2 regions of the Mycobacterium sp. SMC-4 genome follow, and region 1 is predicted to be linked to the other one. Evidence: riboswitches for the same ligand, from Rfam matches in the RefSeq annotation. Region 1 holds a riboswitch; the other holds the start of a gene.
What was found. A riboswitch is a leader RNA that binds a small molecule or an ion and turns the genes downstream of it on or off. The one in region 1 is predicted to bind S-adenosylmethionine.
Positions count from the first base shown of each region.

Region 2: linked by a shared signal. The riboswitch ahead of KXD98_RS05845 (bifunctional o-acetylhomoserine/o-acetylserine sulfhydrylase) and the one ahead of KXD98_RS03725 (hypothetical protein) in region 1 are both predicted to bind S-adenosylmethionine.

Region 1 covers NZ_CP079869.1:769,041-780,676, reverse strand. The annotation lists gene KXD98_RS03735 (hypothetical protein) at 1-176, shown strand, start outside; gene KXD98_RS03730 (metallophosphoesterase) at 534-1,544, opposite strand; SAM riboswitch class IV at 1,730-1,847, shown strand; gene KXD98_RS03725 (hypothetical protein) at 1,833-2,459, shown strand; gene KXD98_RS03720 (NrtR DNA-binding winged helix domain-containing protein) at 2,460-3,116, opposite strand; gene KXD98_RS03715 (ADP-ribosylglycohydrolase family protein) at 3,184-4,557, shown strand; gene KXD98_RS03710 (EVE domain-containing protein) at 4,771-5,322, opposite strand; gene KXD98_RS03705 (AAA family ATPase) at 5,761-8,235, opposite strand; gene KXD98_RS03700 (nucleoside triphosphate pyrophosphohydrolase) at 8,232-8,561, opposite strand; gene KXD98_RS03695 (HNH endonuclease) at 8,633-9,700, shown strand; one part of gene KXD98_RS03690 (IS3 family transposase) at 10,062-10,335, shown strand; one part of gene KXD98_RS03690 (IS3 family transposase) at 10,335-11,314, shown strand; gene KXD98_RS03685 (DEAD/DEAH box helicase family protein) at 11,339-11,636, opposite strand, start outside.
Region 2 covers NZ_CP079869.1:1,220,210-1,231,845, forward strand. The annotation lists gene KXD98_RS05820 (bifunctional methylenetetrahydrofolate dehydrogenase/methenyltetrahydrofolate cyclohydrolase) at 1-235, shown strand, start outside; gene KXD98_RS05825 (DUF3017 domain-containing protein) at 232-525, shown strand; gene erm (23S ribosomal RNA methyltransferase Erm) at 761-1,537, shown strand; gene KXD98_RS05835 (class I SAM-dependent methyltransferase) at 1,594-2,316, opposite strand; gene KXD98_RS05840 (homoserine O-acetyltransferase) at 2,313-3,443, opposite strand; gene KXD98_RS05845 (bifunctional o-acetylhomoserine/o-acetylserine sulfhydrylase) at 3,454-4,791, opposite strand; SAM riboswitch class IV at 4,833-4,952, opposite strand; gene KXD98_RS05850 (alpha/beta fold hydrolase) at 5,025-5,858, opposite strand; gene KXD98_RS05855 (exodeoxyribonuclease III) at 5,933-6,733, shown strand; gene trpS (tryptophan--tRNA ligase) at 6,818-7,846, shown strand; gene yhjD (inner membrane protein YhjD) at 7,866-8,939, shown strand; gene KXD98_RS05870 (D-alanyl-D-alanine carboxypeptidase family protein) at 8,914-10,128, opposite strand; gene KXD98_RS05875 (metallophosphoesterase) at 10,249-11,415, shown strand; gene KXD98_RS05880 (hypothetical protein) at 11,576-11,636, shown strand, end outside.

The DNA.
Region 1 (11,636 bases):
AATTGGTGCGAAAGGCTTTGGAGCGCTTCGATGGCCGTGCGGAGTGGAAGCCTCGCTGGTACCTACTCGTGGTCCCCGCGGAGTCGTCAGTGGGCAGTGCGGGCAGCGTCTTCAACATGGCTCGGCCGGACCAACGGCGGGGGTGTATGAATGTTGAACCGCCCCCTATCTCATGACCACGTTGCGAAGTGAGGCTGCAGGTGGCTGACGTGAAACACCCCAACTGGCAGTGCCCAAAATGCAAGAGGGTCATTTTCTGGGCGGGAGCGACCTCGCACATGAAACGGCACCGCCGAAGCTGAGCTAATCCCAAGGGCATGCCGCGATCGTGCCGTTGCGACGCTCCGAGCGCGGTACGCCTCGCCCGCTGCCGCCCGCTGATGTGGACATCACCAAGTCGCTGAAGAAAGGTGGTCACGAACTCCGGGCCCGCGCCCGGCACCGGTGATGCCCACAACTACCTCCCCCCGTCAGTCACGATCGATGGTTATCAACCCCGCCGACATCCCGCCCGTCCAGAGTTCGCGGGCGGTCTAGGAAGATTGTCCGGCGACGAAGTAGTTCTCCGGTCGGATGCGGTCCTCCCCCGACCAGCGATAGGCGGTCAGCGCCCCACCCCTGACCGCGCTGAAATCGACACACGCTGTGTAGTCGGTCCAGTCCTCGTGACGTTCCGGTGCGCCCTGCCGCCAGTAGTGGCCGTAGATCACCGGCACGGTGTCGGTGTACACATACGAGCGGTGCTCAGCCGACACCTCGATGTCGGGTAGCGCGGGATACGCGTTACCGTCTGCGGTGGTGAACTTTGAGGTCATCGCAGCCAGTTCTCTTAAGGTCCTGGCGGTTTCGACCCACCATTGCACCCGAGCCTTGTCCCGTGGGTCCTTGCTTCTGTCGTGATACGGCGCCAGGCCATGGTCGGTCAGGCTGATCTCGGGGCCCTTGAGGAGCGTCTCTACCGCTCGGTACGCGGGAGCGTCCGGCGCGGAGGCGCGCGCCAGCTGCTCGATCGAGGTGAAACGGCTACCGCCAAGCTCCCCCTGCAGATAGGTGATCGAGTCCTCGTGCCAGCAGGCGTGCACTACGCGGAGTCCGCCAAGGTCGAGCCACAGCGGAAGCGTCCAGAACCAGTTCAGATAGCTGCTTCGTTCCCTGGTACTGAGCTGCTCGATGAACGCCGCGTGCTGGCGCTCATTCTTCGCCGACCATTCGTTGGTCGGGTCGTCGTGCGGGCGCAGGTATCTCCCGGAGCCCGCCGGCCACTCGGCGGCATAAGCCATCGCATTGAATTCGTGGTTACCCAACACCATGTGCGCGCTGCCACTGTCGACCATCGCCTTGACGGTCTCGAGGACTTGCCGCTGTTGTTCTCCGGTGTCAATCAGGTCGCCGACGAAGATCGCCGTCCGGGCCGGGTGCGCGTACGCACCGCCCCGCCCGGTCGGCTGGTAGCCCATGGCGTCAAGCAGCTCGTACAGCGCGTCGGCGCAACCGTGGACGTCGCCGATGACGTCGTAGCCCACGGTGTCGAGGTGTGCCCTCATCTGTCCCCCTTCGTCGTTGGCCTCGTTCAAAGGCGTGGCTTCTTGCGTGGGACATCGGCTGTGCGGCGCCGGGATGTCCGACCTCAAACCGTGGGGCGAAGCGGCTCCCACGTTCGCACCGGGCCGACAACTGCACGGTAGCAAGGCCTACCGACATGTCCGCGCGATCGTCTATTCTGGTGGCAGCTCACGAGCGGACGGCTGTTCGGGTACCTGGTCCGCCGTCCCGGCAACCGCGCGATACCACCGCACGGTGCCCCAGGGGAAGAGCGGGCACGCGGTGCGAGCGTGCAAGCGGTGGACGCCCGACGGTGGCGTCGCCAGGACGGCGAGACGATGACCGAACACTCATTCAGTGCAACCGATGCCGCGCTGCGCCAACGTCTTCTCGAACTGTCGGTGCACATTCCGTGCGGCGGCATTCGCGGGCCAGTGCACCGCGCGGTATCGGCGAGTCCAATGCTGTGGCAGTCGTGCCGCTGCGAGGACTTCCCGGTGAAGTGGGACCGCAAGTGGGCCGATGTCTCCCGCGACTACGACCTGTGCATCATCTGCTTCCGCGGGACCGCCGGTGGCCGAGCGCGGTGGGCTCATCTGGCCTGCACCGACTGCAACTCCGTTCGCCTCACTATGCGCGATCTTCCGCCCTTGAAGCTCGAGCGGCACAGTCTGGCGAATGGGATCGGCGTCCGGCTCAATGCCAACGCTGAAGTCAAGGCAGAGCAAGTTGAGCGCCTCAAAGAGTTCAGGCGCGGCGACGATCGCCTGCGTGAGTGGCGGCGGTACGAATATCAGCGACTGGCCGCCAGTTTCGATCCGCTGGCCGATGTTCCGCTGCGCGAGTGGCAGAAAGTGCACCCGCCAGGCCGGGATGCATCGCGCGACGCTTTCGCTCGCCTGGCCAGCCGCGAGTGATCAATCGGCGGGGCGTCGGAACAGTTCGGCAGGACGGCCGCGTCCTCGACTGGCGATGGTGCCCGTCGCGATCAGTTGGGGTTCCATGACGCGGCGAAACCAGTCCCGCTGCAGAGGCCGCCCGGCGACCTGTTCATGCGCGAACCTCAACTCGCGGATGGTGAAGTGGTCACCGAGCAGCCCGTAAGGGTCTGGCTTGTCGGTGTATTGGACACGGAGGTGATCGACCGCGCGGGCGATGATGTCGGCGTGGTCGTAGATGAGCCGGCCCGGGGAGTGCACCGGCACGAGGCGCGTGGTGTCCGGAATGCGCGACTGCAAGAGGTCGGGCCGGACGACGTCGAGGTGTGCCACGGACAGGACCCAGCCGCGGTCGTCGCGGGATGGGTCGTCGAAGACGTGGAGCTGGCGCGGATGCAGGCCGCTGACATTGGCTTTCACCCTCAGAGACCGGTCGACGGCGTCGGCCAGGGTCTCGCCTTCGTGCAGAAAGGTGCCGGGTAGCGCCCAGCCCCTGCCCGCCGCGCGGCGGACCTGCAGAACGAGGAGACCTTCGTCCTCGTCGAGGGTGAACACGGCGGTGTCCACGGCGACCGATGGCCGCGGATAGTCGTCGAGCGACCGCCCGCTGCTGTCCCGGTAACCCGCCTTGTCCATGGTGGATCAGCCTACCTTGACATATTTAGCGCATATCTGCTCTAATTGTTTTCGAGAGGGGGTCGGGATGACAGCACAAAAGGATCGAATCGAAGGGGTGCTGCTGACGACGGCAGCAGGGGACGCGCTAGGGGCCCCGTACGAGTTCCAGCCGCCGCGCGGGCCCGAGCTCGACGTCGCGATGGTCGGGGGTGGCGTGTGGCAGCCGGGCGAGTGGACCGACGACACTGCGATGGCGGTCGCCATCGCGGAGGTCGCAGCGACGGGTGCGGACCTGCGCGACGAAGCCGCCCAGGACGACATCGTCAGCAGGTGGCTGCAGTGGTCGCGCGACACCAAGGACATCGGTATTCAAACGAGTTCGGTACTGCGGACAGCGGCGATCGGCACGACGATCACGGCGAAGCGCGCACGAGCCATGTCCGAGGACCTGCACCGGCGGACCGGACGCACGGCGGGCAACGGATCGCTGATGCGTACCGCGCCTGTCGCTCTGGCCTACCTCGACGATGCGGATGCCATGGTGGAGGCTGCTCGCGCGATCAGCGAGCTGACGCACTTCGACCCCGATGCTGGCGACGCCTGTGTGTTGTGGTGCAGCGCTATTCGTCACAGCGTGCTCACGGGCGAGCTCGATGTGCGAGTCGGCCTGCGGCATCTGGACTCTCAGCGTCGCGAGCTGTGGTCGGCGCGATTGGATGTCGCCGAGCGGTCGAGGCCGGTCGACTTTCCGAACAACGGCTGGGTGGTGGCGGCGCTGCAGGCGGCCTGGTCGGCGATCGTGACGACACCCGTCCCCACCGATGATCCGGCTAGCGGCGTGTTCCGGGCCGACCACCTGCGCTTGGCTCTTGATTCCGCGGTGCGGGCGGGGTTCGACACCGACACGGTCGCGGCGATCGCCGGCGGCCTGCTCGGTGCCGTCCACGGAGCGTCAGCAGTTCCGCTGGAGTGGCGCACGCTCTTGCACGGCTGGCCCGGGGGTACTGCGCGCGGACTGGTGAAGCTGGCCGGTGCGATTGCGCGCGGGGGTCGGCCGGAGCGGTTCGATCCCAGCTACCGCGGCTACCGCATCGATGCGCTCGCACGACATCCTTACGACGACGGGGTACTGCTGGGTGGGGTCGGTGCGCTGCGGGATCTGCCTGGCGACGTCGACGCGGTGGTGTCGCTGTGCCGGATCGGTGACGACGATGTCCCCCGCGGTGTTCCCCACGTCGAGGTGCGGCTGATCGACCGCGACGGAGCCGACGAGAACCCGCATCTGGACTGCTGCACTGCGTCGAAGCCCAAAGCCGGACACCATCGGTCGCGGCACTGTACGGGGCGCGCCTTCGAGGGGTGGGCGCGGATGAAGCAATCGACGCGATACTGCGGGTTCTTCCGCGTGCTCGGCCGAACGCGGCTTTCAGAGAGGCACTGGACCGCTTTGCTCCGGTAGTCGGTCTTCGAAAAGGCTAGGCAGTCGACTTAAAATCGATTCAGTTATCCGGCGGGCTGACACGCGTCGCTCAGGTCGAGGAGAGTCTGACGCATCTTGTGCACTGCAGGAACCAATGCGGGTTCACCGCGTGCTCGCTGAGCCGCCTGTTAGTTCAGAAATGCGCCTCTCCGCGATCATCCGGCGGAGCAGAGCTGGCTTCATTTACCCGCTCTATCTACTAGCGCTGCGGATTCCAGGAATGACCTCGAACAGCTCAGCGGGAAACTTGGTCAGGTATCCCTGCTGGGCACGGAGTTCCCTTCGCCTATAACGAATGAACGGAAAGTAAATCGGTTTTCCGTAGGCATCTTCGAGCGCCGCTTTCACGTCCATCAACTGATCAATTTCAGCCAACAACGACGATGAAGAAACTGGTCTACGGAAACGTCTCAGACCGTCGAGGACTACGAACCAAGTATCAGGCGACGAATCAGAGTCATCGTCATAATAGTCGCCGTCGTCGTAGTAGTCGTGGTCGTCGGCGATTACTCTTGGCTCCTGCATGGCCTTCGACCAACCGACGAGGGATGGCTCGCGGTCGGCTTCCCACGCCTTCCAATGCAACACCTGATCACCAGGCCGAACCCAAGAAGCAAGTTGATCGGACCAAACGTCTCTCACAGGACACCAGAGATTGGTACCGATGTCTTCGTCTGGGCGATGAGTAATCTCCATCCAGTAACGCTGCGCTGGATCGTCGAGCCACCAAGTGTGCAGTCCCACGAACAAAGCCTGCCTCAAGTCGTACACATCTCGCCAGAGAATGTGTGAGGTGCTAGCAAATGCACGGCTCCGGTTCGCCATCCGCTTGAGGATTCGTTCGCGATTCGAGGTCCCGCACCGCGCCGATCAGGTACCTCACCTCCGCAACGGAGGGCTGCAGCTCGTAGGCATGCCGATGCACGGCGCGACTCAGCCCGTGCCATACGCGTTTAGCGCGGTCCGCCAGCTGTCGGCCGCGAAGCGTTTCCAGCGCTATGAGTTTGGACCGTGTGGTGGGGTACCCCGATGCTTCTTCCGACCAGGATGCATTCTGTTCGTCCAGCCACTCCTCGAGCACAGAACGCGCCAGCAGCGCCGCTATCCGCGGCCCCCGTGCCTCCAAACCGTAGGCACCGTCCAGCAATCGGTCAGCGTGGTCGAGCAAGGAGAGACGCCCGGTCACGACGTCAGCTTCGCAAGGTCCGCGGTCGCCAGGCGGGCACACCTGACGACGTCCAGATAGTCGTCTACGCCGCGGTGTGCGCCTTTGGTCACAGCGGTCATCGTCGCGCGCCGGGCCGAACCGCCGGACAACCACCTGTCGATCGCCGACTCGTTGGACGGATCCACCGCCAAGCCAACGCGCTGACGCGTCGTGGTCGCCGCGTCCCACACCTGTTCGGTATCAGCACGTGAGTGCCCGGTGGAAAAATGTCGTGCCGAAAATACGTCCCAGGCAACGACTTCCAGCGCCTCACGGCACAGCATCGGGACCGCCTTTTTCTTGACGTCGGCCGGAACCGCGTCATCGACGGCGATGGCGTAGGCGTCATCCAGCAGTCGGTCGGCAGGACGGGTCGATTCAACAACGGAGACCACGGAGTTCGGCCCTCGAACAATCTCGATGATGTGCGCCGGCGCCCGGGTGGAGCGAGTGGCGGAAGGCAACCGGTCGTCGTGGGTGAAGACGATCACCTGCCGGGTCTCAGCAAGACGGACCAGGACCTCGAGGAAGCCATCGATCTTCGACGGATCCATGGCTTGGATAGGGTCGTCGAGGACCAGGAATCTGAAGGGACTCGATGGCGAGGTCGCGCGCGGGATGAAGATCGCCAGAGACAGCGCCTGCAACTCGCCCTGACTCATCACGCCGAACGCGTCGGTATCGGAGCCGTCGACTTCGGCTTTGAGAACCACTCGGCGGGAGGTGTTTTGACCTTCTAGCCGGATCTCGCCCAGATCGACGTTGCTCTCCTGCCGCAGCGCACCCCAGATGCGTTTGGCCTCCCCCGCCAGCGGGGCGATGCGTTCATTGCGCAACTCCCCGGCATTCCGATGGAGCCACTTGATCGCCTCGTCAGCCATCTTCAATTTAGGCGCCGCCTCGGCTGCCTTTTCGGCCCTCCCGACCCACTCGGCCAACTCCACGGCGACCGCTCCCCAAGCGTCGGCACGTTCCTGGATCAGTTGGGCAGCCTCGGCGCGGAGATGGGCATACGCGTCTTGCAGGGGACCGAGACTGTCCGATATATGCTCGGCGAGACCAGCCTCACCGTCAGCAGGCACCTTCACGAATGCGTCGTATGCAGCGCGGGCGTCTGCGAGTGTCGTCAGGTCCGGGTCGGCCGGGGGTGGGGCGGCGACGTCGCGCAGCGCGGCGAGTACCGCCGAGCGGGCCTGCGCGGTAGCCGCCCGCGCGGCGGTCAGCGATCGCGCTGCTTCCTGCTCCTGCTCGAGTGCGGCGCGCGCCGCGACCGCCCAGGTGTCGTCGAGTGTCCCGGACCCGCACACCGGGCATTTCTGGTCACCGAAGTGCTTATGGAAGTCGAGCCCCATCTCCAACAGCTTGGCCCGCTCAGCGGCGAGGGCATCCGACCGCTGCATCTCCTGGCGCTCGCTCTCGGCGGCGGAGCGCAGCGCCTCGCACCTGAGTCTCATGTCCCCGGACTCTGGCGTGCTCAGGCGCTCGGCGCGCACCCACGCCTGCGGGACAGCGTTGTTCGTGCCGTCGGTGATCAGGGGCCGCACGGCGTCGAGGTCGGGTTTGGTCTTCTTGAGCTGCGACAGGGCCGTGGCAGCACGCGGATCATCGAGGGACTCCAGCTTCGGCCTCAGCGCGTCGCGCGCTTTACGGGCCTCGTACGCAGGTTGCCGCAGCTGTTTGACCTCACCGTCGAGGCGGGTGATCGCCTCGTTGAGTTGTTCGAGCCCCAGTAGCTTGTAGAGCTGGTCGTAGAACGCGCTGGGGGTGCCTTCAAGAATCCCGCTGAGCTCGTCATAGCTCAGCAGGGGGCGGTACATCTCAAGGGCGGTTTCCCAGCCCAACGTGGCAATAGGCTCCTGCTTCTTACCGGTGCGCTGCACCCACCTGGTGCACTCGTCCACGGCTACGTCACCGGCAGACCAGTCGACGCCGATGACCGTGGTGCCGGCGCCCTCCTCGGCCAGACCGACGCGGATCTTCGCCGTATCGCCGGCGTGGAGGTTGCGCCAATCCTGCGACCAGATCGCGGGCTTGTTCCTCCATCGGGAATTGGTGCCGGTCAGGGCGAGCTCCAGCCCCTCGGCCAGTGTCGACTTGCCCGACCCGTTCCGTCCGGCGACGACCGTCAAGCCTGGTCCCGGCCGGAGAGGCAGCGTCGTCTGGGGACCTATCCCGCGGAATCCGGCGACGCTGATCGAGGTGAGGTAAGCACCCACCGGCTCGGCGGCGGTGTTGCCCGGCGTAGTCAGCGCTGTGACGAGTTCGGACCGCGTGATTTCGTCGCCAAGGACCTCGGCCAGGTCGTCGGCCCCCTCCATAGCCGCCAGAACGACCAGCCGGGCCTCCTCGCTGAGGTCGGTGTCCTCGTCTGCGCGCGCCAGGACATAGTCCTTCAGCCGGGCGTCCGGAGCCGTCCCACCGGATTGGTCGTCCGTATGCGACGTCGTCACAGCTCCCCCAATGCTGGATCGACGGAATCGAGCCACAGCCGCATGGCAAAGCCTCCCCGCTTTTCCCGCTTGATTCGTGCGACTTCGCCGATGGTATCGAGCGTCACGCCGTGTTCGGCGGCGATCGCGGCGAGGACCTCCAGAACGTCGGCAGCCTCCTCGACGACCGCCTCCCGCGTTTGCGCAGCTTGGAGCTCGGATGCCTCCTCTTGGAGCTTGTCCATCAGGGCTTCGCGATAGGCGCTCGGTGACAGGGTGGAAACCTGCGGGGTACGGCCTGACGCCCGGATGAGGTCGGGAATCTTGTCACGGACGAGTTTGCCCATGTTGTCCCCCCTGCTCGTCATAATGCGATGGTGCGTTTGTACCTGGGTGAAGTGACAACGAGGTCGGGCCGGTGACCTCTGAGACGGTGGACCCGCTGCTGCTCGGCCAGCGGGTGGTCGCGATCCTGGAGACGGGCCTGCGGACGGCAACGTACAAGCTGGCCACACTGATGGCCCTGATCGAGCACTGCATCGAGAACCTGCCCGAGAGCCCCGCCGACACTCTTCACGTACCGCTGCCGGAGCTGGCGCATCGCGTGTTGGAGACCTACTGGCGCCAGGTGCGGCCGTTCGACGGGCACGAGCTTCGCCAGTCGACGCAACCGCGCGCACGGATACTCCTTGCCACCAGCCGGTTGCGCGCCGCAGCGGACCGAGCCGGGTCGGTGGAGATCGCGCGTATGCGCGTGCCGGCCGACTACCAGACGGCGATCGACGCGATCGTCTTGTGCCTGGCTCAGCAGCCGCTGCATCGGCTGCAGAGGCTGCCCGGCGCGACGGGTAGCGACCCGTTCCTCTACGACGACTCGTTCCTCCACGACCATGTGTCACGTTCGGCACTGCTCGCGCACGGGGACGCGATTGAACTCAGACCGGGAGTCGCCGCCGGGCTCGCGCGTTTGGCCGGCCTGTTGAAGCCGGCCCTCGAGATCATGTGGGTCGAGGACGTCCGCCGAATGAACAAGTTCCTCGATGCGGAGGTCCCCGACGTCGCCGGACATCTGTTCGGCCGCGAGCGGACAGCTCTGTCTTCAGTGCGCGAGCCGCTCAAGGAGGCATTCGGACCACGCTGCTTCTACTGCAGTGCCCGCCTGCCGGCCAACAACCCCGTCGACCACGTCCTGCCCTGGTCGCTGGTGGGCATCGACGGACTGTCGAATCTGGTGCTGGCCTGCGCTCGATGTAACGGTGACAAGGGCGGTGCGCTCCCAGCGGTCGGTCTAGTTGACCGCGTGCTGCAGCGTGACCGAATGCTGTTGGAGGAGATCGCGTCTGCGCTGCAATGGCCGACCCAGCATGAGCGCGTCGTGGCGGCGGCGCGTGGGATCTATAGAGGCCAGCCTGCTGGTGTGCCGACGTGGTTGGGGTACCGGCAACGGGAGCGGCTGGACATCAGCTTTCCGCCGGGATGGGTGTAGTCGCAGGGACGTGCTCGGAAAGTTGGCCGGCAAATCGCGGAACTGGTAGACCCTGAAATGTACGCAACGTTGCTCGCCTTCCGCGATGGCGGGTATCCAGCGACGACACAGAGAGGCGGGGCGCCTCGATCCCTACCTACACTGATACTGATTGACTTCTCGCAGGGGGATCATTTCGTGGATTCATCGATTGACGACGAAGCAGTCGCGGTGCTGCGCCGCGGGCTGGGCCCGGCTGCACACTTTCGTGATGGGCAACTGGAAGCCATCAGGACTCTAGTTCAAGACCGCGGTCGGCTTCTTGTTGTGCTGAATCGTCCCGGGTTTGATGCCGCTTCCTTCTGTGAGAAGGATGGCGAGTATGGCCAAGCATTACCCGGTCGAGCAGCGTGAGCGTGCGGTGAGGATGGTGCTCGATCACCTCGGTGAATACCGGTCCGTGTATGCCGCGTGCGCGGCGATCGGCCCGAAGGTCGGCGTCGGCAAGGAATCGCTTCGCCGGTGGGTGTTGCAGGCCCAGGTCGATGCTGAGCAGCGGCCCGGTGTCACAACTGCCGAGCAGCAGCGCATCCGCGAGCTCGAGCGGGAGAACCGGGATCTCAAAGAGGCCAACGAGATTCTGAAAGCTGCCTCCATTTTCTTCGCGCGGGAGCTCGACCCGCGCAACCGCTGATCTGCGGATTCATCGACCAGATGCGGACGGCCGGCTACCGGGTCGAGTCGATCTGCACGATCCTGCGTGAGCAGGGTCTGCAGGTCGCCCCACGGACCTACCGCAACTGGAAGACCGCTCAGCCCTCGGCGCGCACCATCACCGATGCACACCTGACCGACGCACTGCTGAGCACCGTCGGCAGCCCCGAGGGCATGTACGGGCGGCGCAAGATGACCGCTCACCTGCGACGAGAAGGCCATCAGGTGGCCGCCTGCACGGTGGACCGGCTGATGCGCGACGAGGGACTGTCCGGAATCACGCGAGGCCGGCGGCATCGCACCACGATCCCGGACAAGGGAGCGGCCCGGGCGACGGACCTGCTCGACCGCGACTTCACCGCCACCGCCCCCAACCGCAAGTGGGTCACCGACTTCACCTACGTGCCGACCTGGTCGGGGTTCGTCTACGTGGCATTGGTGATCGACTGTTTCTCGCGGGCCATCGTCGGCTGGCAGGTATCCAAGACCAAAGACACCGCGATGGTCACCACCGCGCTGAAGATGGCACTGTGGCGCCGTGACCATCACGGCCACACCGTCGGTCAAGGATTGATCCATCACAGCGACGCCGGATCCCAGTACACCTCGATCGCGTTCGCCGAAACCCTTGTCCTGGAAGGGATTGCAGCCTCCATCGGCAGTGTCGGGGATGCCTACGACAATGCATTGGCCGAGACCACCATCGGGTTGTTCAAGACCGAAGCGATCGGGGCGGGTAGCCCGTTTCGGCCCGGGCCTTTGCGAAACCTCGACGACGTCGAGTACCCGACGATGGAATGGGTCGACTGGTACAACAACCGCCGCCTGCACAGCGTCTTGGACTACGTCCCACCCGCCGAATACGAGACCGCCTACTACGCTCAACTCCGGGCATCCCAGCCGGCGATGTCTCAAACATGAAGCCGGCATCAAACCCGGGACGGTTCAGGTCGGCGAGAAGGCGCCACTACTCTTATCGAGAGTAAAGGCGAACAGCTCGGCGTTAGCGGTCTTCGCCTCATAGACGCCCTCCCGCCACGACGGCACCGTGGCCCCCTTCCCGATGCCGAATGCAGCCAGGATCTCGATACGCGTGTAGCGGGCATGCACTTGAAGTGGCACGCCGGGGTGACGGTCGAGTGCGCCATGGCGGTGGTCCACCCGGTCGTCGAGTTCGAGCAGCAGCTCGACTAGCTCGGCGCGCACCTGCGGGTGCGCCCACAACAGATCGACACCGTCCTGC
Region 2 (11,636 bases), 450 kb from region 1:
CGCCGCGGCGGGGGTGCCGCACATGGTGACCGCCGAGATGGTGCGTCCAGGGGCGGCCGTCGTCGACGTCGGGGTCAGCCGCGACGAGGCGGGCAAGCTCGTCGGTGACGTGGCACCCGAGGTGTGGGAGGTCGCCGGCCATGTGTCGCCCAACCCGGGCGGGGTCGGTCCGCTGACGAGGGCCTTCCTGCTGACCAACGTGGTCGAGCGCGCCGAGGTGCTGGCCGGGTTGTGACCGCCAGGGAGTTCGTTCGCAAGGTGTTCGCCGGGCAATGGCCGATCCTGGTCGTCGCGCTGTTCCTGGTGGCCGCGTTCGTGCTGGTGGCGGCGGGCTTCTGGCGGCGCGGTGCGTTGGTCATGGCGGTCGGGGTCGCGGTGGCCGCAGGGCTGCGGCTGACGCTGTCCGACGAGCGGGCCGGGCTGCTGGCGGTGCGCACCAAGACCATCGACTTCCTCACCACAGCGTTGGTCAGCGCGGCGATGCTCTACATCGCGTGGACGATCGACCCGCTCGGCACCAGCTGAGGTCACCCCCTCGCGAAAGTGACACCAGCGTCGTGAAACTCGCGCGATCACGACCACCAGAGCACTCTCGCGCAAAACTCGGTCGACTCGCGGCCGACCATCTGACACGCTGGCCGCGTGGAGGACACCAATATCGCAGTGATCCGGATCCGTCGCAGCTAGCGGCGGACCGTCTCCTTCGTCAGCGCTCCGCCGCGCCGATCGTCCATTCCAGCCGATCCCGCGGAGCTTGTTCATGCCCACCTACAGTGGCGGCCGTCATGAGCACGGCCAGAACTTCCTCATCGACCCCGCGATCAGGGACCGTATCGTCGGCCTGGTCGCCGCCACGTCCGGTCCCATCGTCGAGATCGGTCCCGGTCGCGGTGCGCTCACCTTCGAACTGCAGCACCTCGGCCGTCCGTTGACCGCGGTCGAGATCGATGCCCGGCATGCCCGCTGGTTGCGCTCGCGGGCCAAGCCTTCGACGGCGATCGTCGAGGCCGACTTCCTGCGTTGGCGGCTACCGGCCCATCCTCACGTCGTGGTCGGCAACCTGCCCTTCCACCTGACGACCGCGGTGCTGCGTCGGCTGCTGCATGCGTCGCAGTGGACGCAGTCGATGCTGCTGGTGCAGTGGGAGGTGGCACGCCGGCGAGCCGCAGTCGGTGGGGCCACGATGATGACTGCCCAGTGGTGGCCGTGGATCGAGTTCGGTCTCGAATGCCGGGTTCCCGCCGATGCGTTCCGGCCGCGCCCCACCGTCGACGGCGGGCTCATGGTGATGACACGCCGTGTCGAGCCGCTGGTGGCGCGCCCGGACCGCGGCCGCTATCAGGCTTTCGTGCACGCGGTCTTCACCGGCAGGGGGCGTGATCTGGCCGCGGTGCTGTCGGGTGTGTGTGATCGCCGGACCCGTCGCGCGGTCACGGGCTGGGTGCACCGGCATGGGCTGCAGGGCGCACGGCCGAGAGATCTCACTGCCGCGCAGTGGACGCAACTCTTCGAGTTGGCGGGCCCCTCGCGAAAGTGACACCAGCGTCGTGAAACTCGCGCGATCACGACCGCCAGAGCACTCTCGCGGCGGGCTCAGCCCAGCGTCGCGCGGATACACACCGTGACGTAGGGCAGCGCCAGTCCGGTGCCGTTGGCCAGCGCCGGATGGGTCGCCAGCAGCTCGCGCACCTGTTCCAGCGTGCGGGTGCGCACCTGTTCGGGCGAGGTGATGCAGTAACTGCGCGACGCGACCAGGTCGATCAGCGCTTGCGGGGTCAGGTAGTTCGTCCACTCCACCTGGTGGCGCGCGATGTCGGCAAACGGGGCGGGGAGATCGGCGCTCTGGCTGAACGGGTCGACCTCGTGGCCGATGATGCGTCCCAGCTCCTTGACCCAGCCCAGCCGTTCGTCACGGTTGTTCCACACCAGACCGAGCCGACCCCCAGGCCGCAGGACCCGCATGACCTCCTTGGCGGCGCGCTGCGGGTCGAACCAGTGCCAGGCCTGGGCGACCAGCACCGCGTCAACGCTGGCGTCGGGCAGCGGGATCTCCTCGGCCGTGCCCAGTAGTGCCGGGGTGTCGGGCAGCGACGAGCTCAGCACCTCCAGCATTTCCGGGATGGGGTCGACAGCCACCACGTCGAGGCCGCGCTCGACCAGCCGGGTGGTCAGCTTGCCGGTCCCGGCGCCGAGGTCGAGCACGTCGCGCGCACCCTCGGACAACAGCCAGTCGATCGCCTCCGGAGGGTAGGACGGCCGGCCCCGCTCGTAAGCCGCGGCCTGGGCGCCGAACGACAACGACCGCTGCTCGGTCACCGGTCTGCCAGCTCCAGCGTGCGACGGATCAGCTTGCCCACGGCGTCGGTCTCGAGCAGAAACCCGTCATGGCCGAACTCCGAGTCGACCACGTCCAGGCCGTCGCACCCGGGCAGCAGTTCGGCCAGTTCGGCCTGCAACCGCAGCGGGTAGAGCCGGTCGGAGGTGATGCCGCCGACGACGGTCGGGACCGGGCAGCCGCCCAAAGCCTTGGCCACACCACCGCGACCCCGGCCCACGTCGTGACTCGACAGTGCATCGGTCAGCGCGACATAGGTTCCGGCATCGAAGCGCTGCAACAACTTTCGCCCCTGATGCTCCAAGTAGCTCTGCACCGCGTAGCGACCGCCCGCGCCGGGGTCCTCACCGGTCTGGGCGTCGTTGGCGAAGCGTTCGTCGAGCTCGGCCTCACCCCGATAGGTCAGGTGGGCGAACCGCCGGGCGATCTGCAGCCCGAGTTCGGGTGCGCGCCCGGTGCCGTGGTAGTCCCCGCCCAGCCAGTTCGGATCGGCAGTGATCGCGGCGATCTGCGTGCTCTGCGTACCGATCTGGTCGGCGGTGGCGCGGGCACCGACTGCGAGTACCAGTGCCGCGCGTACGTCTTGCGGATGGCTGACGATCCACTCCAGCGCACGGGCGCCCCCCATCGACCCGCCGATCACCGCGGCCACCTCGGTGATTCCCAGCCGCTGCAGGGTGGCCACATCGGCGGCGACCTGGTCGCGGATCGACGTCACGGGAAACCTTGACCCCCAGGGCTTTCCGTCGGGCGCCGGCGAGCTCGGACCGGTCGACCCGCGGCAGCCGCCGAGCACATTGGTCGAGATCGCACACCAGCGGTCGGTGTCGATCGGCGCGCCGGGGCCGGCAACTCCATCCCACCAGCCGGGGGTCGGATGGTCCGGTCCGGCGGGTCCGGTGATGTGCGAGTCGCCGGTCAGCGCGTGCAGCACCATCACGACGTTGTCCCGGTTGGCCGAAAGCTTGCCCCAACGCTGCACCGCGATCGACACGTCTTCGAGGACGGCGCCGTTCTCCAGGGTCAGTCTGCCGATGTCGACGACGCCGATCTCGCCCTCGGGGGGAAGGGTCGCGCGGTCGTCGGTAGCCACATCCACGATAGTCACGTCACTGACCTCAGAAGGACGCCACGGTGTTCGGGTCGGTGGCGGCGCCGCTGCTGAAAGGTTTGGCCGCGGCGAAGCCCTGCTCGAGGTCGGTGATGATGTCCTCGATCCCCTCGATGCCGACCGCCAGGCGAACCAGTCCCGGCGTGACCCCGGTGGACAGTTGCTCCTCCGGCGACAGTTGGGCGTGGGTGGTGGATGCTGGGTGGATCACCAGCGACCGGACGTCACCGATGTTGGCCACGTGACTGTGCAGGGTCAGCGCGTTGACAAACGCCTTGCCCGCCTCCACGCCGCCGGCCAGCTCGAACGCCAGCACCGCTCCGGTTCCCTTGGGCGCCAACTTCTTTCCCAGGTCATGCCACGGCGAGGACGGCAACCCGGCATAGTTCACCGACAGCACGTCGGGGTGGTCTTCGAGGTAGCCGGCCACCCGTTCGGCGTTGGCCACATGGCGTTCCATGCGCAGGCTCAGCGTCTCCAGGCCCTGGGCGATCAGGAACGCGTTGAACGGTGAGGCGGCCGATCCGAGATCCCGTAACAATTGCACGCGCGCCTTGAGCGCGAACGCCGGCGGCCCGAGTTCGGCGAACACCACGCCGTGGTAGCTGGGATCGGGTTCGGTGAACCCAGGGAAACGGCCGTTGGTCCAGTCGAAGGTGCCGCCGTCGACGATCACCCCGGCGATCGCCGAACCGTGGCCACCCAGGTACTTGGTGGCCGAGTGCACGACGATGTCGGCGCCGTGGCTCAGGGGCTGGATCAGATACGGCGTGGCGATGGTGTTGTCGACGATCAGCGGGACACCGACGTCGTGAGCCACTCCCGCGACCGAGGGAATGTCGAGCACGTCTATCTGCGGGTTGGAGATGGTCTCGGCGAAGAACGCCTTGGTGTTGGGTTGCACTGCAGCCCGCCAGGAATCGGGGTCATCGGGGTTGTCGACGAAGCTGACCTCGATGCCGAGTTTGGGCAGCGAGTAGTGGAACAGGTTGTAGGTGCCGCCGTACAACCTCGGGGAGGACACGATGTGATCACCGGCTTGGGCCAGGTTCAGGATCGCGAACGTCTCGGCGGCCTGCCCGGAGGCCAGGAACAGTGCGGCCACTCCACCCTCCAGCGCCGCGATGCGCTGCTCGACCACGTCGGTGGTGGGGTTCATGATCCGGGTGTAGATGTTGCCCGGCTCGGCCAGGCCGAACAGTGCCGCCGCATGGTCGGTGTCGCGGAAGACGTAGCTGGTGGTCTGGTAGATCGGCAGTGCCCGCGCGTTGGTGGCGGCGTCGGGGGTCTGGCCGGCGTGGACCTGCTTGGTCTCGAACGCCCACTGCGCTTCGGGTTGGGTCATCGCTGTCGCTCCTCCATGAAACTGGGGCCCGTTTCACGGCGGACCCGCGCTTGCCTTATAGCCAGGTGCGGCTACTCAACCTGGTCATCACCCGGGGCACCCCACCGCGGTTGGAGGGTTGCCGGCCAGCGAGCCGGGGCTTGACGCTGGCGCTCATGACCGAAACGAAGGTTATCGCACGACCCGCGAAAACTGCCAGCGGGTTGTCGTCGCCGCAGGTGGGAGGCGCGCGCTCAGCTACCGGTGGCGGTGCTCGGCGCGGTGTGCTCGTCGACGAATGACGCGATCAGATCGGTGATCACGCGGGGGGCTTCGAGCATCGGGATGTGGCCGACGCCGTCGAGTTTGACCATCTTGGTGTCCTCGGGCATGTGCTGCAGGAAGTAGCGGTGCCCGCGCGGCGCCGGGAACACTCGATCCTTCTCGCACGTCACCAACTGGGTGGGCGCGCCGAGGCTGGCCAGCTCCAGCAGGCCGGGCAGGCGCAGCGTCTTGACCAGCAATTGCAGGTAGGCGCTGCAGTGCGTGGCGTCGAGGATGAGATCGCGCAGGTCGGCGTCATCGGGCCCGTCGGCGGGTCCGCTGACTGCCAGTGTCGCCAGCCGGCGCGCGCCGGGCAGCTTCAGGATGCGCGGGCCGAGCAGACGCGCGGCGATCAGCGCGGGACCGCCCAGGATGAACTTCAGCACGGTCTCGTACTTGGTCACCGAATGCTGCGACCAGCCGCCGGCCGGACCGATCGCGGTGACGGTGCGGGCCCGGCCGCGCCGCTCCAACTCGAAGCCGACCCAGCCGCCCAGCGAGTTACCCACGATGTGGGCGGTCTTCCAGCCCAGCTCGTCCATCCGCTGCTCGACATCGTCGACCAGAGCGTGGGTGTCGAGCAGCCAGGTGTGCGACTTTCTGCCGCCGTGGTGTCCGACCATGGTGGGTGCGTAGACCTCGAACCGGCCCGTCTCGGCCAGTTGCCCGGCCACGGTGCGCCAGACGTTCTGGGAGCACAGAAACGGATGCAGCAGCAGGATCGGTTCGCCGGAACCCAGGTGGATCGGCTCGCGTTGTGCCATGCGCCCGACATTAAGGTGATACCGGCGGTACCGCAAGAATCCGGTGTTCTAGGGTCGGGCCCGTGACACGTCCCATCACGGTGAGCACCATCAACGTCAACGGGGTCCGCGCTGCGGTCAAGCAGCGCTCACAGGACAACCTCGGTCTACTGGCCTGGCTGGCCGAGACGGTGGCCGACGTGGTGTGCCTGCAGGAAACCCGCGCCGACGACGAGCAGCTGGCCGACGCGTTGGCCCCGGCGCTGGCCGACGGATGGCACGTGGCTTCGGCGCCGCCGCACATCAAGGGCCGCAACGGCGTTGCGGTGCTGTCGCGCACCTCGTTCGATGCGATCCGAATCGGTTGTGGTGACGAGGAATTCGCACTGCACGGCCGTTATCTGGAGGTGGACACCGCCGGTGTCACGGTGGGCAGCGTCTATGTCCCCACCGGGGAGGCTGACACCGACCGGCAGGTTGAAAAGCAGCGGTTCATGGCTGCGCTGGGCGCCCGGATGGCCGAGCTGATGGGGTCGGGACGCGAGGCTGTGCTGTGCGGGGACTGGAACATCGCCCACACCGAGAACGACATCAAGAACTGGCGCGGCAACGTCAAGAAGTCCGGCTTTCTGCCCCAGGAGCGCCAGTGGGTGACCGACCTCCTGGCCGGCGGCTGGGTCGACGTGGTGCGCCGGGCCCACCCCGACGTGCCCGGCCCCTATGCGTGGTGGTCGTGGCGCGGCAAGGCGTTCGACAACGACGCCGGCTGGCGCATCGACTACCAGCTGGCCACTCCGGGTCTGGCGCAGCGGATGATCACCGCGCGAACCGAGCGACCGAAGGCCTATGCGCTGCGCTGGTCGGATCACTGCCCGGTGACCGTCCACTACGCGTGATTTCGGCGCGCTTTACGACGCTCAGCGGCGTCGACCGCGCCGAAATCACCCGGAAGCGGGGGTTCTGAGAAGATGGGCGGCACCATGAGCAGCACAGCCAAGCCCGTCGTGTTCTCCGGCGCCCAGCCCACCTCCGACTCCCTGCATCTGGGCAACGCACTGGGCGCAGTGGCCCAGTGGGTGCAACTGCAGGCTGACAATGACGCCTACTTCTGCGTCGTCGACCTGCACGCGATCACCATCGCCCAGGACCCCGAGACCTTGCGGCGCCGCACCCTGGCCACCGCCGCGCAGTACCTTGCGCTGGGGGTGGACCCGGCACGCGCCACCATCTTCGTGCAGAGCCATGTACCCGCTCATGCCGAATTGGCCTGGGTGCTCGGCTGTTTCACCGGTTTCGGACAGGCGTCTCGGATGACGCAGTTCAAGGACAAGTCACAGAAGCAGGGCGCCGAGTCGACGACCGTCGGGTTGTTCACCTACCCGGTGCTGATGGCCGCCGACGTGCTGCTCTACGACACCGAGCTGGTGCCGGTCGGTGAGGATCAGCGTCAGCATCTGGAGTTGGCCCGTGACGTGGCCCAGCGCGTCAACGCGCGATTCCCCGATACGTTTGTCGTGCCGGAGGCGATGATCCCGAAGGCGACCGCCAAGATCTACGACCTGGCCGATCCGACGGCCAAGATGAGCAAATCGGCGGCCACCGACGCCGGGCTGATCAGCCTGCTCGACGACCCGGCCAAGACAGCCAAGAAGATTCGCTCGGCGGTCACCGACAGCGAGCGCGAGATCCGGTTCGACCCCGACGCCAAACCCGGCGTGTCGAACCTGTTGACCATTCAGTCCGCGGTGACCGGAGTCGATGTCGGGACCCTGGTCGAGGGCTACGCCGGCCGCGGCTACGGAGACCTGAAGAAGGAGACCGCCGAGGCGGTGGTCGAGTTCGTCACTCCGATCAAGACCCGCGTCGACGAGTTGCTCAGCGACCCGGCCGAACTGCAGAGCGTGCTGGCCAGCGGCGCGCAGCGGGCGCGTGAGGTGTCTGGACAGACGCTGCAGAGGGTATATGACCGGCTAGGTTTATTAGCGCCGCGGTCGCGCGTGGCCGACTGACCAGGAGCGAAGGGGACGGATGACTGAATCGGAGCGTCCGTCCGAGACCGTCGAGAACCCGGGCCTGATGGACCGCCTGCGCGCACGGATGCCCTGGTTCGATCACGTGATGCGGGCGCAGGGCCGGTACAACGAGGCCAAGGGCGACTTCTACGCCGCCGGTATCACCTACTTCACCATCTTCGCGCTGTTCCCGCTGTTGATGGTCGGGTTCGCGATCGGCGGTTTCGTGTTGGCCAGCCAGCCCGAGCTGCTGATGAGCCTGCAGGACCGCATCCGCTCGGCGGTCGGCGGTGACATGGGTCAGCAGCTGGCCGAACTGATGGAGTCGGCGATCGACTCGCGCACCTCGGTCGGCATCATCGGTCTGGCCGCCGCAGCGTGGGCCGGGCTGGGGTGGATGGCCAACCTGCGCGAGGCGCTCAGCCAGATGTGGGGCCTGTATCGCAACGAGCTCCCCGGGTTCCTGCGTACCAAGGTCTCCGACCTGTTGGCGCTGCTGTCGGTGTTCGCTGCACTCGTGGTGACGGTGTCGCTGACCGCGCTGGGCAACATGTCGGTGATGCGAAACGTGTTGGGCTGGTTCGGTCTTACCGACGCGCCAGGGCTATCGCTGGGGCTGCGCATCGCGTCCATCGGGGTGTCGGTGCTGGTGTCATGGCTGTTGTTCACCTTCCTGATCGCCCGCCTGCCGCGGGAATCGGTGAGCTTTCGCAGCAGCGTGCGTGCGGGTCTGATCGCCGCTGTCGGGTTCGAGATCTTCAAACTGGTGGCCGCGATCTACCTGCGCTCGGTGGTCACCGGCCCGGCGGGGGCGACGTTCGGCCCGGTCCTGGGTCTGATGGTGTTCGCCTACATCACCGCGCGGTTGGTACTCTTCGCCACCGCCTGGGCGGCGACGATGCCCGAGAACGTGCAGGAGGCACCGGTCCCCGCGCCGGGCCCGGCGGTGATCCGCAATCGCATCATCACCCGTCCCGGTCTGGCGCCGTGGCAGGCGGCCGCGGCTGCGTTGGCCGGCGCGGTGGGCGCGTTGAGTTGGTCGCGTCTTCGCCGGCGCGGCGCTGTCAGCCGCGCTGAGGACGGCGGTTGAGCGCCCGGGCACCCATGATCAGACTGAACACCACCACCGTGCCGATGACCCCGACGCCCACTCGTACCGGCATCGCGTCCACATCGGTGAGTACGGCGTTGGCTTTGGTGGTGGTGGCTGCGGCCGGGTCTTGCCGGAGGCCGCCCAGCGATGGATCGGGGTCGACGAGCGTGCCCACCGAGGTGCCCGGAGGTGTCGCGAAGCCGTAGTCGAGCAGTCGTGCGGCCTGCTCCCACGGGGCAATGGGCTGACGACTGCCGCGCAGCAGCACCGCGACCAGTCGGCGACCGTCGCGTTCGGCGGCGCCGACAAAGGTCTGACCTGCGTCGTCGGTGAAACCGGTCTTGCCGCCCAACGCCCCGGGGTAATGCTTGAGCAGCCGATTGTCGTTCTCGATCGGATAGGTGCCCTCGCCGCGGCCCGGGAAGGTGAACGACTGGGTGGCGACGATGTCGCTGAACACCGGGTCTTGCCACGCGTACCGGTAGAACAGGCCGACGTCGTAGGCCGAGGTGCTCATGCCCGGTCCGTCCAGGCCCGACGGCGTCGCGACCCGAGTGTCGCGCGCGCCCAGCTTGTTGGCCAGTCCGTTGAGCTTGTTCAGCGCGGCCTCCATGCCGCCCATCTGGCGGGCCAGCGCGAAGGCCGCATCGTTGCCGGAGTACATCAGCAGGCCGTGCAGCAGGTCGTTGATCGAGTAGAAGCCGCCTTCGCCGACGCCGACCTTGGTGCCTTCCTGCGCGGCGTCCTCGGCGGTGCCGGGCACCACCTTGTGCAGCGGCAGATCACGGATGGCCTGCATCGCGGTGAGGACTTTGATGACGCTGGCCGGCCGGTGTCTGCCGTGCGGGTCGCGGGCGGCGATGACCTCACCGCTGTCGATGTCGGCGACCAGCCAGGCTTCGGCGGAGACGTCACCGGGGACCGGCGGGGTGTCCGGTGCGGTGATCACTCCGCAGCCGGCCAGCGCGTCGCCGCCCATCGGCTGGGCCGGCACCGGCAGGGGCCCCGGTGTCGGGTCGCCGGGCTTGGGGACCTCGGACGCGTCGACGGCCGGTGGGGTGGTCTCCCGGTACAGACAGGCGTCGGGGTCCGCACCCGCGACCGGCGCGAGGGTGAGCAGCGCGACGATCATCGGTGCGGTCAGCAGCGCCGCCGCGCGGGTCGCGAACGTCCGGAAAGTGCCCATGGTGTGCGCAGATTAGGCGATTTCGGGGGCCAACCCGGGGAGCCACGCGGCGTCGGCGTCCGTACCGAGATCTCGATGCCGCATAGGCTGTGGGACCACTGTCGATCCGCAAGGGCGTGCATGTTCATTCTGATTCTCGGCTCGATCCTCGGCCTCATGCACGTCTACGTGTGGAAACGCATGGTCAAGGACACGACGCGGCCGGGCCGGGCGCGTTGGTGGTGCTCGCTGGTGCTGGCCGGGCTGCTGGTGCTGCTGGTCGCGGCGCTGTTCGTGCCGCGGGTCTTCGACGTCGCCGAATCGCGCTGGCTGGCCTGGCCCGGCTACCTGTGGTTCGGCGTGGTGGCCTACCTGTTCCTGACGCTGCTCGCGCTGGAGCCGATCCGGTGGGTGCGTGCGTTGTGGCTGCGTCGGCGCCGTCCGGTTGCAGAACCGCCCGACGAATCGGTCACGTTGGATCGCCGGATCTTCTTGTCCCGCGTCGCGGCGGTCGCGGCCGGCACGGCGACCGTGGGTCTGGTAGGTACCGGGCTGGCGAACGCGCTCGGCCCGCCGCAGATATTGCGGGTCCCGGTCCGGCTGCCGCGGCTGGACCCGGCGTTCAACGGGTTCCGCATCGCGGTGGTCGCCGACATCCACCTCGGACCACTGCTCGGGCGCGCGCACACCGAGCGCATCGTGCGGATGGTCAACGAGACCGAACCCGACCTGATCGCGGTGGTCGGCGACGTGGTGGACGGCACGGTCGCCGAACTCGGCCCGGCGGCGGCTCCGCTGCAGGATCTGGTGTCGGGCGAGGGTGCGTTCTTCATCACCGGCAATCACGAGTACTTCGTCGAGGACACCGAGGACTGGCTGCGCGAGCTCGAACGCCTCGGTCTGCAGCCGCTGCGCAACGAACACACCAGGATCCGCCGCGGTGGCGCCGGCTTCGATTTGGCCGGGATCAACGACCTGGCCGGTGCGTCGCGCTCAGATCCCCCCGATCTCGAGCGCGCCCTGCGCGGCGTGGTACCCGACAGCGCGACCGTCCTGCTGGCCCACCAGCCCGTCCAGGTCGGCGAGGCTGCCGAGCGCGGGGTGGATCTGCAGCTCTCCGGGCACACCCACGGCGGGCAGATGTGGCCGTTCCACTACGCCGTGGGCCTGGCCCAACCGGCCCTGGCCGGGCTGTCGACGGTGCGCGACACCCAGCTCTATGTGACCCGCGGCGCCGGGTTCTGGGGGCCGCCGCTGCGGGTGGGTGCTCCGCCGGACATCAGTGTGCTGACCCTGCAGAGCCCCTGACGTTTGCCGCGATGTGACCCGGGGCACTCCTGCGGAGAGGGTGTGAACTTGGGCACTTCTCAGCAACATCACGGCAGTTCCGGCGTCGTTGCACAGGGTTTCACCGCATGCTCAAAGGACAGCAGCCGGCATCCGCCGGTTCCTTCGGAAGGTCGACGAGATGACAACGAAGCACCTCGGCGCAGCCGTCATCGACTTGCAGGCGCACGCGGCCCGGCGGG